3 regions of the Massilia sp. X63 genome follow, and region 2 is predicted to be linked to each of the others. Evidence: predicted binding sites of a transcription regulator. Region 2 holds the regulator's gene; each other region holds the start of a gene.
What was found. Region 2 encodes sigma-54, which starts transcription at its own class of promoters, with help from an activator protein. Its sites were predicted from a motif close to TGGCANGNAANCTGCTTT; they were not measured.
Positions count from the first base shown of each region.

Region 1: a site for sigma-54 is predicted at 2,578-2,595, ahead of AB3347_RS06090 (pilin). Genes of this name have one in related genera too.
Region 3: a site for sigma-54 is predicted at 2,184-2,201, ahead of AB3347_RS22805 (TldD/PmbA family protein). Genes of this name have one in related genera too.

Region 1 is NZ_JBFTEF010000002.1:441,891-446,170, reverse strand. Features, by position in the region: gene AB3347_RS06105 (DUF2889 domain-containing protein) at 1-195, shown strand, start outside; gene sucC (ADP-forming succinate--CoA ligase subunit beta) at 276-1,445, shown strand; gene sucD (succinate--CoA ligase subunit alpha) at 1,464-2,345, shown strand; gene AB3347_RS06090 (pilin) at 2,658-3,119, shown strand; gene AB3347_RS06085 (prolyl oligopeptidase family serine peptidase) at 3,207-4,280, opposite strand, start outside.
Region 2 is NZ_JBFTEF010000011.1:100,645-104,924, reverse strand. Features, by position in the region: gene lptA (lipopolysaccharide transport periplasmic protein LptA) at 1-202, shown strand, start outside; gene lptB (LPS export ABC transporter ATP-binding protein) at 199-984, shown strand; gene AB3347_RS19790 (RNA polymerase factor sigma-54) at 1,000-2,484, shown strand; gene raiA (ribosome-associated translation inhibitor RaiA) at 2,544-2,897, shown strand; gene AB3347_RS19780 (enoyl-CoA hydratase/isomerase family protein) at 3,049-4,134, shown strand; gene rapZ (RNase adapter RapZ) at 4,170-4,280, opposite strand, start outside.
Region 3 is NZ_JBFTEF010000016.1:65,342-69,621, reverse strand. Features, by position in the region: gene AB3347_RS22810 (TldD/PmbA family protein) at 1-385, opposite strand, end outside; gene AB3347_RS22805 (TldD/PmbA family protein) at 400-2,034, opposite strand; gene AB3347_RS22800 (class I SAM-dependent methyltransferase) at 2,426-3,226, shown strand; gene AB3347_RS22795 (trypsin-like peptidase domain-containing protein) at 3,358-4,280, shown strand, end outside.

The sequences.
Region 1 (4,280 bases), on a different contig from region 2:
GCCCAGGTGCTGCCCACGGCAGCGCTGCAGGCCTTTGCCGACGACGTCTTCGACGAACGTGGCGACGCCGCCGCTGTTGACAAAGGCGCGGCCGAACGGCCTTTCGAGCTCGACCGTTGCCATGCGCTGCGCAGCGACGGACCGGCCGTGGCCACCTACTATCCCCGCTGGTCGATCAAAGCCGTGTCGGGTTAGGATTCGATGTTTGTCATCCGTTGTTTTACGTTAATTCAACCGTATTTCTCATCAGTACATAGAAAAGAAGGGAAGCCAGCATGAAAATCCATGAGTATCAGGGCAAAGAGATCCTCCGAAAATTCGGAGTGACCGTTCCGCGCGGCATTCCGTGCATGACGGTGGAAGAGGCCGTCAAGGCAGCTGAAGAGCTGGGCGGTCCGGTCTGGGTCGTCAAGGCACAGATCCACGCCGGTGGCCGTGGTAAAGGCGGCGGCGTCAAGGTCGCCAAGTCGCTGGAACAGGTCAAGGAATACGCCGACCAGATCATGGGCATGCAGCTGGTGACCCACCAGACCGGCCCGGAAGGCCAGAAAGTCCGTCGCCTGCTGATCGAAGAAGGCGCCGACATCAAGAAAGAACTGTACGTGTCGCTGGTCACCGACCGCGTCACCCAGAAGGTCGTGCTGATGGCCTCGTCGGAAGGCGGCATGGACATCGAAGAAGTCGCGCACAGCAACCCGGAAAAGATCCACAACGTCGTGATCGAACCGTCGGTCGGCCTGACCGATGAGCAGGCAGACGACGTCGCCCGCAAGATCGGCGTGCCGGAAGCGTCGATCGTCGACGCCCGCACCAACCTGCAAGGCCTGTACAAAGCCTACTGGGAAACCGACGCCTCGCTGGCCGAAATCAACCCGCTGATCCTGACCGGTTCGGGCAAGGTCATCGCCCTGGACGCCAAGTTCAACTTCGATTCGAACGCCCTGTTCCGTCATCCGGAAATCGTCGCCTACCGCGACCTGGACGAAGAAGATCCGGCTGAAGTCGAAGCATCGAAGTTCGACCTGGCTTACATCTCGCTCGACGGCAACATCGGCTGCCTGGTGAACGGCGCCGGCCTGGCCATGGCCACCATGGATACCATCAAGCTGTTCGGCGGCGAGCCGGCCAACTTCCTGGACGTGGGCGGCGGTGCAACCGCAGAAAAGGTTACCGAAGCATTCAAGATCATGCTGAAGAACCCGGGCCTGAAAGCCATCCTGGTCAACATCTTCGGCGGCATCATGCGCTGCGACGTGATCGCCGAAGGCGTCATCACCGCATCGAAAGCTGTCTCGCTGCAGGTGCCGCTGGTCGTCCGCATGAAGGGCACCAACGAAGACCTGGGCAAGAAGATGCTGGCTGATTCGGGCCTGCCGATCATCTCCGCAGACACCATGGAAGACGCAGCGAAGCAGGTCGTTGCCGCTGCCGCTGGCCAAGCCTAATTCGCGAAGGAAATAAAAATGTCGATTCTGATCAACAAAGACACCAAAGTCATCACCCAAGGTATCACCGGCAAGACCGGCCAGTTCCACACCCGCATGTGCCGTGACTACGCGAACGGCCGTGAAGCCTTCGTGGCTGGCGTGAACCCGAAGAAAGCCGGCGAAGACTTCGAAGGCATCCCGATCTACGCATCGGTCAAGGAAGCCAAGGCCGAAACCGGCGCCACCGTGTCGGTGATCTACGTTCCGCCGGCAGGCGCAGCCGCCGCCATCTGGGAAGCTGTCGAAGCCGAACTGGACCTGGCAATCTGCATCACCGAAGGCATCCCTGTCCGTGACATGATGGAAGTCAAGGACCGCATGGCCAAGGCCGGTTCGAAGACCCTGCTGCTGGGACCGAACTGCCCAGGCCTGATCACCCCGGACGAGATCAAGATCGGCATCATGCCGGGTCACATCCACCGCAAGGGCCGCATCGGCGTCGTCTCGCGCTCGGGCACCCTGACCTATGAAGCAGTCGGCCAGCTGACCGCGCTGGGCCTGGGCCAGTCGTCGGCAGTCGGCATCGGCGGCGACCCGATCAACGGTCTGAAGCACATCGACGTGATGCGCATGTTCAACGACGATCCGGACACCGACGCAGTCATCATGATCGGCGAGATCGGCGGCCCGGACGAGGCGAACGCTGCTTACTGGATCAAGGAAAACATGAAGAAGCCGGTCGTCGGCTTCATCGCTGGCGTCACCGCGCCTCCGGGCAAGCGCATGGGCCACGCCGGCGCGCTGATCTCGGGCGGCGCCGACACCGCGCAAGCCAAGCTGGAAATCATGGAAGCCTGCGGCATCACCGTCACCAAGAACCCGTCGGAAATGGCACGCCTGCTGAAGGCCATGCTGTAATCTGACGATCTCACGGTCGACCAAAACGGGGAGCTTAAGCTCTCCGTTTTTTTCGCCCGAGCTTGCATGCCAGCCTGGATTGCCTCCAGCATGACAAATTGCGTTACGCAAACTGTCCGACTGACAAAAATTGTTGAGCCCGAGTGACAAATTTTGTCAGTCCTCAAGCCAAAACTTGCGCCGGCACGGCGTTTTGTTATCTCCAGAATAATAAAATCAGTATTTTTCGGGCTGGCACACCGCTTGCATATAAGAAAGCGTGGCAACAAGCAGTAACCCAATTTCCCGAAACACCACCCTGGAGAGACAGAAATGAACATCAAGCAAATGCAAGCCAAAAAAGCACAAGGCGGCTTCACCCTGATCGAACTGATGATCGTCGTCGCGATCATCGGTATCCTGGCTGCCGTGGCAATCCCGGCTTACCAGGACTACATCGCCAAGACCAAAGCAGGTGCTGCTTATGGTGAAGTTGCTGCCGGCAAGACTGGCTACGAACTGGCTGTTGTAGAGGGAACCGCTTCTACTGAGGAAGAGTACCTGACCAAGTCGGGTCTGGGTGCGGACACCACCAACTGCGAGAACGTCGCTGCCGCTCCGGGCGATGATACCGCAGTGCTGACCTGCACCGTCAAGAACCCGGGCCGTCTGGCTGCCGACGGTGCTACGCCTACCATCGCACTGCACCGCACCACCGCAGGTACCTACCACTGCGTGACGACGGGCCTCGCAGATGAAAAGTTTGTCCCGGCCGGCTGCACCCAGGCACAGTAATCAAGGTACATCCGTAGTAAAAAGAGACCGCCTCGGCGGTCTCTTTGTTTTTGTAGCGTGAAAAATGCTGCCTCGGCAGCACCTGGCTTACCGTTTCAGATAACGATCCAGCCAGTTGATCACCGTGTGGTGCCACTGCAGCGAGTTGGCCGGCTTGAGCACCCAGTGGTTCTCGTCCGGGAACACCAGCAGTTGGCTGTCGATGCCCTTGCGCTGCAGCACGGTGAAGGTCGACAGGGCCTGCGCCGTCGGGATGCGGAAGTCCAGGTCGCCCTGGATCACCAGCATCGGCGTCTTCCACTTGTTCACGTGGTGCACCGGATTGAAGCGCTCGTGGTTGTTCGGCACCGCGAAGTAGGCGCCGCCGTTTTCCCAGTCGGTGAACCATTGCTCTTCGGTCGAATAGGCCATGCCGCGGCTGTCGAACACGCCGTCGTGGTTCACCAGGCAGCGGAAACCGTCGTTCCAGTTCCCCGCGATCCAGTTCATCATGTAGCCGCCGTAGGACGCGCCCAGTGCGCAGCTGCGTTCGCGGTCGAGCCACGGGAATTTCTTTACCGCGGCGTCCAGGCCCTTCTGCAGGTCCACCAGGGGCTTGCCGCCCCAGTCGCCGCTGATCGAATCGGTGAACTTCTGGCCGTAACCGGTCGAGCCGTGGAAATCGATGAACACGGCCGCGTAGCCGGCGCCGGCGTACACCTGCGGGTTCCAGCGGTAGCTCCAGCTGTTACCGAAGCTGCCCTGCGGCCCACCGTGCACAATGAAGGCGATCGGGTATTTCTTGCCCGGCTCGGCATTCCAGGGCTTCATCACGTGGCCGTATACGGTCTCGCCATTGGCGCCGGCAAAGCTGAACTGCTCGTACTGGCCGAAGCGCACGTCGGCCAGGCGCTCGGCATTCAGCTTCGTCAGCTGCGTCGGCTGGCCGCCCAGCTTCATGGAAAACAGCTGCGCGCCCGAGGCCAGGTTGGCCTGGGTGTAGACCAGGGTATCGCCGCGCAGGTCGAAGGCGCCGACCGCGCCCTTGTCGGTCAGCGGCGTGACCTTGCCGGTGGCGACGTCAATCGAGAACAGGCGGTGCTGGCCGACGTCTTCGGCATCGACGACCAGGGCCTTGCCGTCGGCGCGCCATTGCAGGCTGCCGGCCGAGCGGTCCCAGTC
Region 2 (4,280 bases):
CAACGCCGAGGTGCGCGAACTGGAGAACGGCCGCATGACCAACGAGATCAAGGGGCCGTTCATCTCCTACGACAACCGCCGCGAAGTCGCGCAGGTGCGCAACGACGCCAGCGGCGCCAGCAAGGTGGGCGGCGGGCGCGGCACCCTGATCATCGCGCCGCGCCGCACCACGGCCCCAGCCAGCGAAGGCGCCAAGCAATGACCGAAGCGATGAGCGCAAGCACGACGACACTGGCGCGCGAAGGCTGCAGCACCCTGATCGTCAAGGGCCTGCAGAAGAGCTACGGCAAGCGCCTGGTGGTGCGCGACGTGTCGCTGCAGGTGGAATGCGGCGAAGTGGTCGGCCTGCTGGGCCCCAACGGCGCCGGCAAGACCACCTCGTTCTACATGATCGTGGGCCTGGTGCCGTCGGACGCCGGCAGCATCGACATCAACGGCACCGACATCTCGAGCCTGCCGATCCACCGGCGTGCGGTGCTGGGCCTGTCCTACCTGCCGCAGGAAGCCTCGGTGTTCCGCAAGCTGACGGTGGAGGAGAACATCCGCGCCGTGCTGGAACTGCAGCGCGTGGACGGCAAGCCGCTGTCCAAGGACCAGATCAACGAGCGCCTCGACACGCTGCTGGCCGAACTGCAGATCGAGAAGCTGCGCGAGAACCCGGCGCTGTCGCTGTCGGGCGGCGAGCGCCGGCGCGTGGAGATCGCGCGCGCGCTCGCGACCAATCCGCGCTTCGTGCTGCTGGACGAACCCTTCGCCGGCGTCGACCCGATCGCGGTGATCGAGATCCAGCGCATCGTGCGCTTCCTGAAGGAGCGCAACATCGGGGTCCTGATCACCGACCACAACGTGCGCGAGACGCTCGGCATCTGCGACCGCGCCTACATCATCAACCAGGGCGCCGTGCTGGCCTCCGGCCGCCCCGACGACATCATCGCCAACGAATCCGTACGGCGCGTGTATCTCGGCGAGCATTTCAGGATGTAATCAAGAGCATCGGGCATGAAACAGTCTCTCCAGCTTCGCACTTCGCAGCACCTGGCGCTCACGCCGCAACTGCAGCAGTCGATCCGGCTGCTGCAGCTGTCCACGCTCGAACTGCACCAGGAGATCGAGCAGATCCTGTCCGACAACCCCTTGCTGGAACGGCTCGACGACCCGCTCGACCGCTCGGTGCGGCTGCTGGCCGACGGCGCGATCAACAACGCGCCGGCCAATGGCGAGGCGCCGCAGCCGCAGCCGGGGCAGGAGCCGCAGGAAGGCGCCAAGCCGGAGGCCGAGGGCGTCGATGACGGCGCCCACGGCGCCGACAGCGCACACGGCGAGGCCGAGGGCGACTGGGGCATGGATGGCGGCGGCGCGCGCGGCAGCGACGACGAAGACGGCCGTCCGCAGCTGGAAGCCGAAGGCATCACGCTGCGCGAACACCTGGCGGAGCAGATCCGCCTGACCGGCTGCGGCACGCGCGACCGCGCGCTGGCCGAACTGGTGATCGACGCGCTCGACGACAACGGCTACCTGGAAGAACCGCTCGACGAGATCCACGCGCGCCTGCCGGCCGAACTCGAGATCGAGATGGACGAGCTGCGCTGCGCGCTGGCGTTGGTGCAGAGCCTGGACCCGATCGGCGTCGGCGCACGCAGCGCGGCCGAATGCCTGGCGCTGCAGATCCGCCGCATGCCGGGCGTGCCCCTGGTGACGCGGCGCCTGGCGCTGAAGATCGTCGAGGGCTATCTCACCTGGTTCGCGCAGCGCGAATACACCAAGCTGAAAAAGGCGCTCGACTGCGACGACGAAGACCTGCGCGAGGTGCAGGCCGTGGTCCGCCAGTGCAACCCGCATCCCGGCGCCGCCTTCGGTGGGGGCGTGTCGGACTACGTGGTGCCGGACGTGATCGTGCGCCGCGCCAAGGACGGCTGGCAGGTAGCGCTCAACCCGGAGGTGATGCCGAAGCTGCGCGTGAACGCCCTGTACGCCAACCTGCTCAAGCAGGGCAGGAGCGAAAGCCAGATGGGCGCGCAGCTGCAGGAAGCCAAGTGGCTGATCAAGAACATGCGCCAGCGTTTCGATACGATCCTGCGCGTTGCCGAGGCAATTGTCGAGCGCCAGCGTAACTTTTTCAGCCACGGTGCGGTTGCCATGCGCCCCCTTGTGTTACGTGAGATAGCTGATACACTAGGCCTACACGAGAGCACAATTTCCCGTGTCACAACGCAGAAATACATGCTGACCCCGCACGGCATGTTCGAGCTGAAGTACTTCTTCGGAAGCCATGTCGCCACCGAAGCGGGGGGAGAAGCCTCCTCGACGGCGATCCGCGCGCTCATTGCGCAATTGACAGGAGCAGAAGACCCTAGGAACCCTTTATCCGACAGCAAGATCGCGGAGATGCTCGGGGAACAAGGTATGGTCATTGCGCGCCGGACGGTTGCCAAGTACCGTGAAGCGCTCAAGATTCCGCCCGTCAGCCTCCGCAAATCCTTGTAATCTGCACTGCCCACACTTGCCTTGTGGCGCGGGCAGCGCGACATCTCAAAGGAGTGTGTATGAACCTCACAATCAGCGGCCACCATCTCGAAGTCACCCCCGCCATCCGTGAATACGTTCAGAATAAGCTCGAGCGCATCACCCGCCATTTCGACCACGTGATCGACACCCACGTGTTCCTCGCCATCGATAACCTTACCGAAAAAGAAAAGCGGCAGAAAGCCGAGATCAATCTCCAGGTATCGGGCAAGGTCCTGCATGTGGCCAGTGCCGCGCAAGACCTCTACGCGGCGATCGACACGCTGATGGACAGGCTGGACAGACAGGTTCTGAAACACAAATCCATGTTGCAAAACCATAATCACGTGGCGCACAAGCGCCTTCCGGACAACGGAGAAGCTGCCGCTGCGTAACGCGTTGTTTGCGAACCAGCCGTAGCACAACAGCAAGGGCGTCTAAGGGGGCGCCCTTTTTGCATCTGTACGGCGCTGTTACTTTTCTGCGCTTCCGGTTTTACGCCGGAGTTCTGTAGAATGCATGTCTTTTCGACCACAGAACACCATCATGACCGACTACGTCCTGACCCGCGTGGCCAATCGCACCGGCGTCATCACGCTCGACCGGCCGAAGGCCCTGAATTCCCTCTCGCTCGACATGGTGCGTTCCCTGACCGCCATCCTGCTGCGCTGGAAAGACGATGCCGGCATCGACGCTGTGGTCATCACCAGCACCAGCGAAAAAGCCCTGTGCGCGGGCGGCGACATCCGCTTCTTCCATGAGATGGGCCATGTGGGCCCGATGGGCGGCAGTGCCCTGCTGGAAGACTTCTTTACCGAAGAATACGCGCTGAACCACCTGATCCATTTCTATCCGAAGCCGTACATCGCGCTGATGGACGGCGTGGTGATGGGCGGCGGCATGGGCATCGCCCAGGGCGGTCCGGATTGCGGCCTGCGCATCGTGACCGAGCGCACCAAGATGGCCATGCCCGAGGTGAACATCGGCCTGTTCCCGGACGTGGGCGGCAGCCACTTCCTGTCGCACGCGCCGGGCCAGCTGGGCCAGTACCTGGGCCTGACCGGCCTGACCATCGGCGCGGCCGACGCGCTCTACGTGGGGCTGGCCGACGTGTTCGTGCCGTCCGCGGCGCTGGCCGGCCTGAACGCGCTGGTCGAGTCGACCCCGGGGGCGGACCTGCCGGCGGCGATCCGCAGCTACGCGGCGCAGTATGCGGCGCAGCTGGGATCGAGCGAGCTGCAGGCGCAGCGCGGCGTGATCGACGCGCATTTCGGCGCCGCCTCGGTGGCCGCGATCATGGCCTCGCTGGCGCGCGACGAGAACCCGTTCGCGCAGAAGGCGCTGAAGGCGATGCGCCAGCGTTCGCCGCTGATGATGTGCGTGACCCGCGAGCTGTTGCTGCGCGGCGCTGCGCTGGACGTGGCGGACTGCCTGCGCATGGAGCGCAACCTGGTGCGCCGCAATTTCGAGCACGGCGAAGTGCTGGAAGGCGTGCGCGCGCTGGTGATCGACAAGGACAATGCGCCGAAGTGGAATCCGGCGACGCTGGAGGAGGTTCTGCCGTCGATGGTGGCGCGCTTCTTCGAGCCGGTGTGGCCGGAGTATGCGCACCCGCTGCGGCATCTGTCCTAGCCAGGCTGGCCGGCTTCGCCGGCCGCGCGCTCAACTCACGCCGACGCGTGCTTCGGCTGCTCGCGATGGCGCACGATCACGCGTTCGGTGGCCCCGAAATAGGCCCCCAGCCGCTCCGCCATGTACACCGAGCGGTGCTGGCCGCC
Region 3 (4,280 bases), on a different contig from region 2:
CGGCCTGGGCGCGAAACTCGGGGTCGATGGCGGCGGTGCCTGCGACGAAGGTCTCGGACGGCTTGTAGGCGGTCTTGGCGATCGCGGGCATGAATTCCGGATTCTCCGGCGCCAGGCGCGCCAGGTCCTCGGCGCGGCGCACGGCCTTTTCCAGCGACTTGTCGTCGAACTCGTTGATGGTGGCGGTGCCCTGGCGCTTGCCGAAGGCGACCTGCACCGTGATGCGGGTGTCGTCGGCCAGGCCGGCGGTGGACACGGCGTTGCGGGCGAAGCGGATGTTGCCGATGCGGGCGCCTTCGACGTTGACGATGCACTCGTCGGCCTTCGAGAGCGACAGCACGCGGTCGGTGATGCGCTTGGTCTGGTCCTGGGTAAGGATGCTCATGGTTGTCCCCTGCCTCAGCCGATCTTGCGAGCGGTGTTGATCACGTTGATGCCGTTGAAGCGCGCGGTCGACGAACCGTGCGAGACGATGCTGATCTGCGGCGGCTGGCCTTTGCCGTCGAAGAAGGAGCCGCCCATGCGCCAGTCGCGCTCGTCGCAGATGGCGGTGCAGGCGTTCCAGAATTCCTGGGTGTTGGCCTGGTAGGCCACGTCTTCCAGCATCGGGCCGATCTTGCCGTCCTTGATTTCGTAGAACAGCTGGCCGCCGAACTGGAAGTTGTAGCGCTGCTGGTCGATCGAGAACGAGCCGTCGCCGACGATGTAGATGCCCTTCTTGATGTCCTTGACCATCTCGTCCGGGGTCAGCTTCTTCTTGCCGGCGGCCAGCGAGACGTTCGGCATGCGCTGGAACTGCACCGAGTTCCAGCTGTCGGCGTACGAGCAGCCGTGCGATTCCTTTTCGCCGATGATGTGGGCCTGGTCGCGGGTGGCCTGGTAGTTGACCAGGATGCCGTCCTTGATGATGTCCCACTTCTTGGTCCTGACGCCTTCGTCGTCGTAGCCCACGCAGCCGAGCGAGCCCGGGGTGGTCTTGTCGGCGAACAGGTTGACGATCTGGTTACCGTACTTGAATTTCTTCGATTCCCACTTGTCGAGGGTGGCGAAGCTGGTGCCGGCGTAGTTGGCTTCGTAGCCGAGCACGCGATCCAGTTCGGTCGGGTGGCCGACGTTCTCGTGGATGGTCAGCCACAGGTGTTCCGGCGACAGCATCAGGTCGTACTTGCCCGGGGTGACCGACTTGGCGGTCAGCTTGGCCTTGGCGTCGCGGCCGGCGGCGCGCGCATCCTCGATGATGTCGTAGGAGCCGGTGTACAGGGTGGCGACGCCGCCCGCGGCCTTGAGCTTGTGCTCGGGGCGCGCGTCCAGGTATTCGTAGCCCATGCCCACCGGCGCGCCGAGGCCGGAACGCGAACGGAACTTGCCGGTGGTCTTGTCCACGGCGGTGGCCTGGAAGGGAGCCCACAGGCGGTGCACGTCCTGCTCGATGTAGGAGCCGTCGGTGGACGCGAAGTACTTCTGCTGGTTCACCTGGAACAGCATCGAATTCATGAAGGTCGCGCCGCCTTCCATGCCGGCCTTGTTGGCGGCGATCAGCAGGTCCGCTTTCTCCTTGATCGGCACCGCGCGCCAGTCCTTCTTGATCGGCGTGGCCCACGAGACCTCGCCGACGCCCTTCACCGGTGCAAGACGCACCGGTTCGGACTGCAGCTTGGCGTTGGCCTTGGCGATGGCGACCGCCTGGCGTGCCGCGTTGGCGATGCCGTCGTTCGACATGTCCGAGGTGGCGGCGAAGCCGTAGGCGCCGTTGGCGATCACGCGCACGCCGACCCCGGCCGACTCGGTATTGGCCACGTTCTCGACGTTCAGGTCGCGGGTGGTGATGAACTGGTTCAGGTAGCGGCCGATGCGCACGTCGGCGTAGCTGGCGCCGGCCTTGGTGGCGGCGTTCAGCGCGACGTCGGCCAGCGCCTTCTTGGCGGCCGTGGGCATGGAGCTGAGCAGTTCGTCAGCGGCGATCGCGCGGGTGAAGGGGACGAGCGTGGAGGCGAGCGCCAGGCTGCTGAAATTGAGAAAGGTACGGCGTTCCATAATGTCTCCTGAAATCAACCTACTTCTGGGCAGCGGTCCCGCCTTGGCGTGCGGTCCGCTCTTGTATTTACCGCGGAGGGATGGGTCTTTACCGGGGACGGCGCCCCTCGGCAAACTTGTCAACCTTAGCAGTAACTCGACATTTTGAATAGGCAATTGTTGTGCCAGATCAAAGCATCTTTTAAATGCATGATTCGACGGGTGTCCGGTGTCCGCAGGGAGTGTCCGCGCAGCTGTCCGGGCGTCCGCGGCGGACACTCGCGCGGACATCTTTACGAAGGCGAACATGCATATACGAGGAAGGCTTGACTGTCCGGCAAGGGTGGCCGATCATCAGCGCGGCGGCGGCGTCCCGCCCGGCCGCGCACAATCACTTGGAGACCTCGAACCGATGAAACGACTGATCCTGGCCGCGATGCTGGCCACCGGCCTCGCTTCGGCCGCCGGCACTGCATTGGCCGACGACGCACTGAAAGCCGCCATCGCGGGCGAACACCGCAGCGCCGCCAACAAGGCGCGCGATGCGGCGCGCCACCCGTACGAAACCCTCACCTTCTTCGGCATCAAGCCGAACATGACGGTGGTCGAGCTGGTGCCGGGCGGCGGCTGGTACACCGAGATCCTGGCGCCCTACCTGCGCCAGGACGGCAAGCTGATCGCCGCAGGCCAGGCCTTCGTGCCCGAGAAGCGCGGCGGCATGGCGCTCAAGCAGAAGTTCGATGCGAATCCGGCGGTCTACGGCAAGGTGGTCCCGGCCGTGTTCGAACCGCCGGCCACCTACCAGATCGCGGCGCCGAACAGCGTCGACATGGTGCTCACCTTCCGCAACCTGCACAACTGGGTCGGCCAGGGCGACGACGCGCTGAAGACCACCTTCAAGGAAATCCACAAGGTGCTGAAACCGGGCGGCGTGCTGGGCATCGTCGACCACCGCCTGCCGGCCTCGATGACGCAGGACGCCAAGGCCTCGAGCGGCTACGTGCACGAAGCCTGGGTCATCAAGACCGTGGAGAGCGCGGGCTTCAAGCTGGCCGGCAAATCCGAGGTGAACGCCAACCCGAAGGACACCGCCAACCACGAAAAAGGCGTGTGGACCCTGCCGCCGGTGCTGTCCAACAAGGACCAGGACCGCGAGAAGTACATGGCGATCGGCGAGAGCGACCGCATGACGCTCAAGTTCGTGAAACAGTGAAGCGCCACCGGGAGGCCGGCAGCACGATGGCTGCCCCTCCCCGGTGAAGATTGGTGTATTTCCTTCGGCGGCGAGCGTGTATATTCTTGCCATTTGGTCCAGTCGACCCGTTTGAGCCACCGAAGGAACCCATGAAAACCGCACGCCTCGCCGCCGCCGTGGCATTCGCCCTGGCCGGCCTCGTCCACGCACAGGACACCACCCCGCCCCCAGCGCCAACGCCCGCCACCCCGCCGTCGCCGGCCGTGTCCACGCCGTCTGCCACCACCGCCCCTGCCCTGCCGGCGATCGAGAACTCGGTGGTCAAGATCTTCGCCACCGTGCGCCGTCCGGACCCGTACAAGCCCTGGACCAAGGCCTCGCCGAGCGACGTGACCGGCTCGGGCGTCATCATCGAGGGCAAGCGCATCCTGACCAATGCCCACGTGGTCGGCTACGCCAGCCAGGTCGAGGTGCAGGCCAGCCAGTCGGGTGACAAGGTGCCGGCCAGGGTGATCGCGCTGGCGCGCGGCCTCGACCTGGCGGTGCTGGAGCTGGACGATCCTTCCTTCTTCGACAAGCGCCCGCCGGTGCAGCGCGCGGCGGTGCTGCCGGACGTGCGCGAGGCGGTGTTCGCCTACGGCTATCCGGTCGGCGGCAACTCGCTGTCGACCACCCGCGGCATCGTCTCGCGCGTGGAGTTCGTCGGCTACGGATCGTTCAGCTCGGGCCTGCGCATCCAGATCGACGCGCCGATCAACCCGGGCAACAGCGGTGGCCCGGTGATCGCGGGCGACAAGATGATCGGCCTGGCCTTCTCGATGGCGGCCGGCGCCCAGAACATCGGCTACGTGATCCCGAACGAAGAGATCGAGCTGTTCCTGAAGGACGTGGCGGATGGCCGCTACGACGGCAAGCCGCTGCTGCACGACAGCGTGCAGACGCTCGAGAACCCGGCGCTGCGCCAGTACCTGAAGCTCGACAAGTCGGTGGAAGGCGCGCTGGTGCACCGCCCGTACCGCAGCGACGCCGCCTGGCCGCTGAAGGAAGGCGACATCATCACCCATATCGGCGA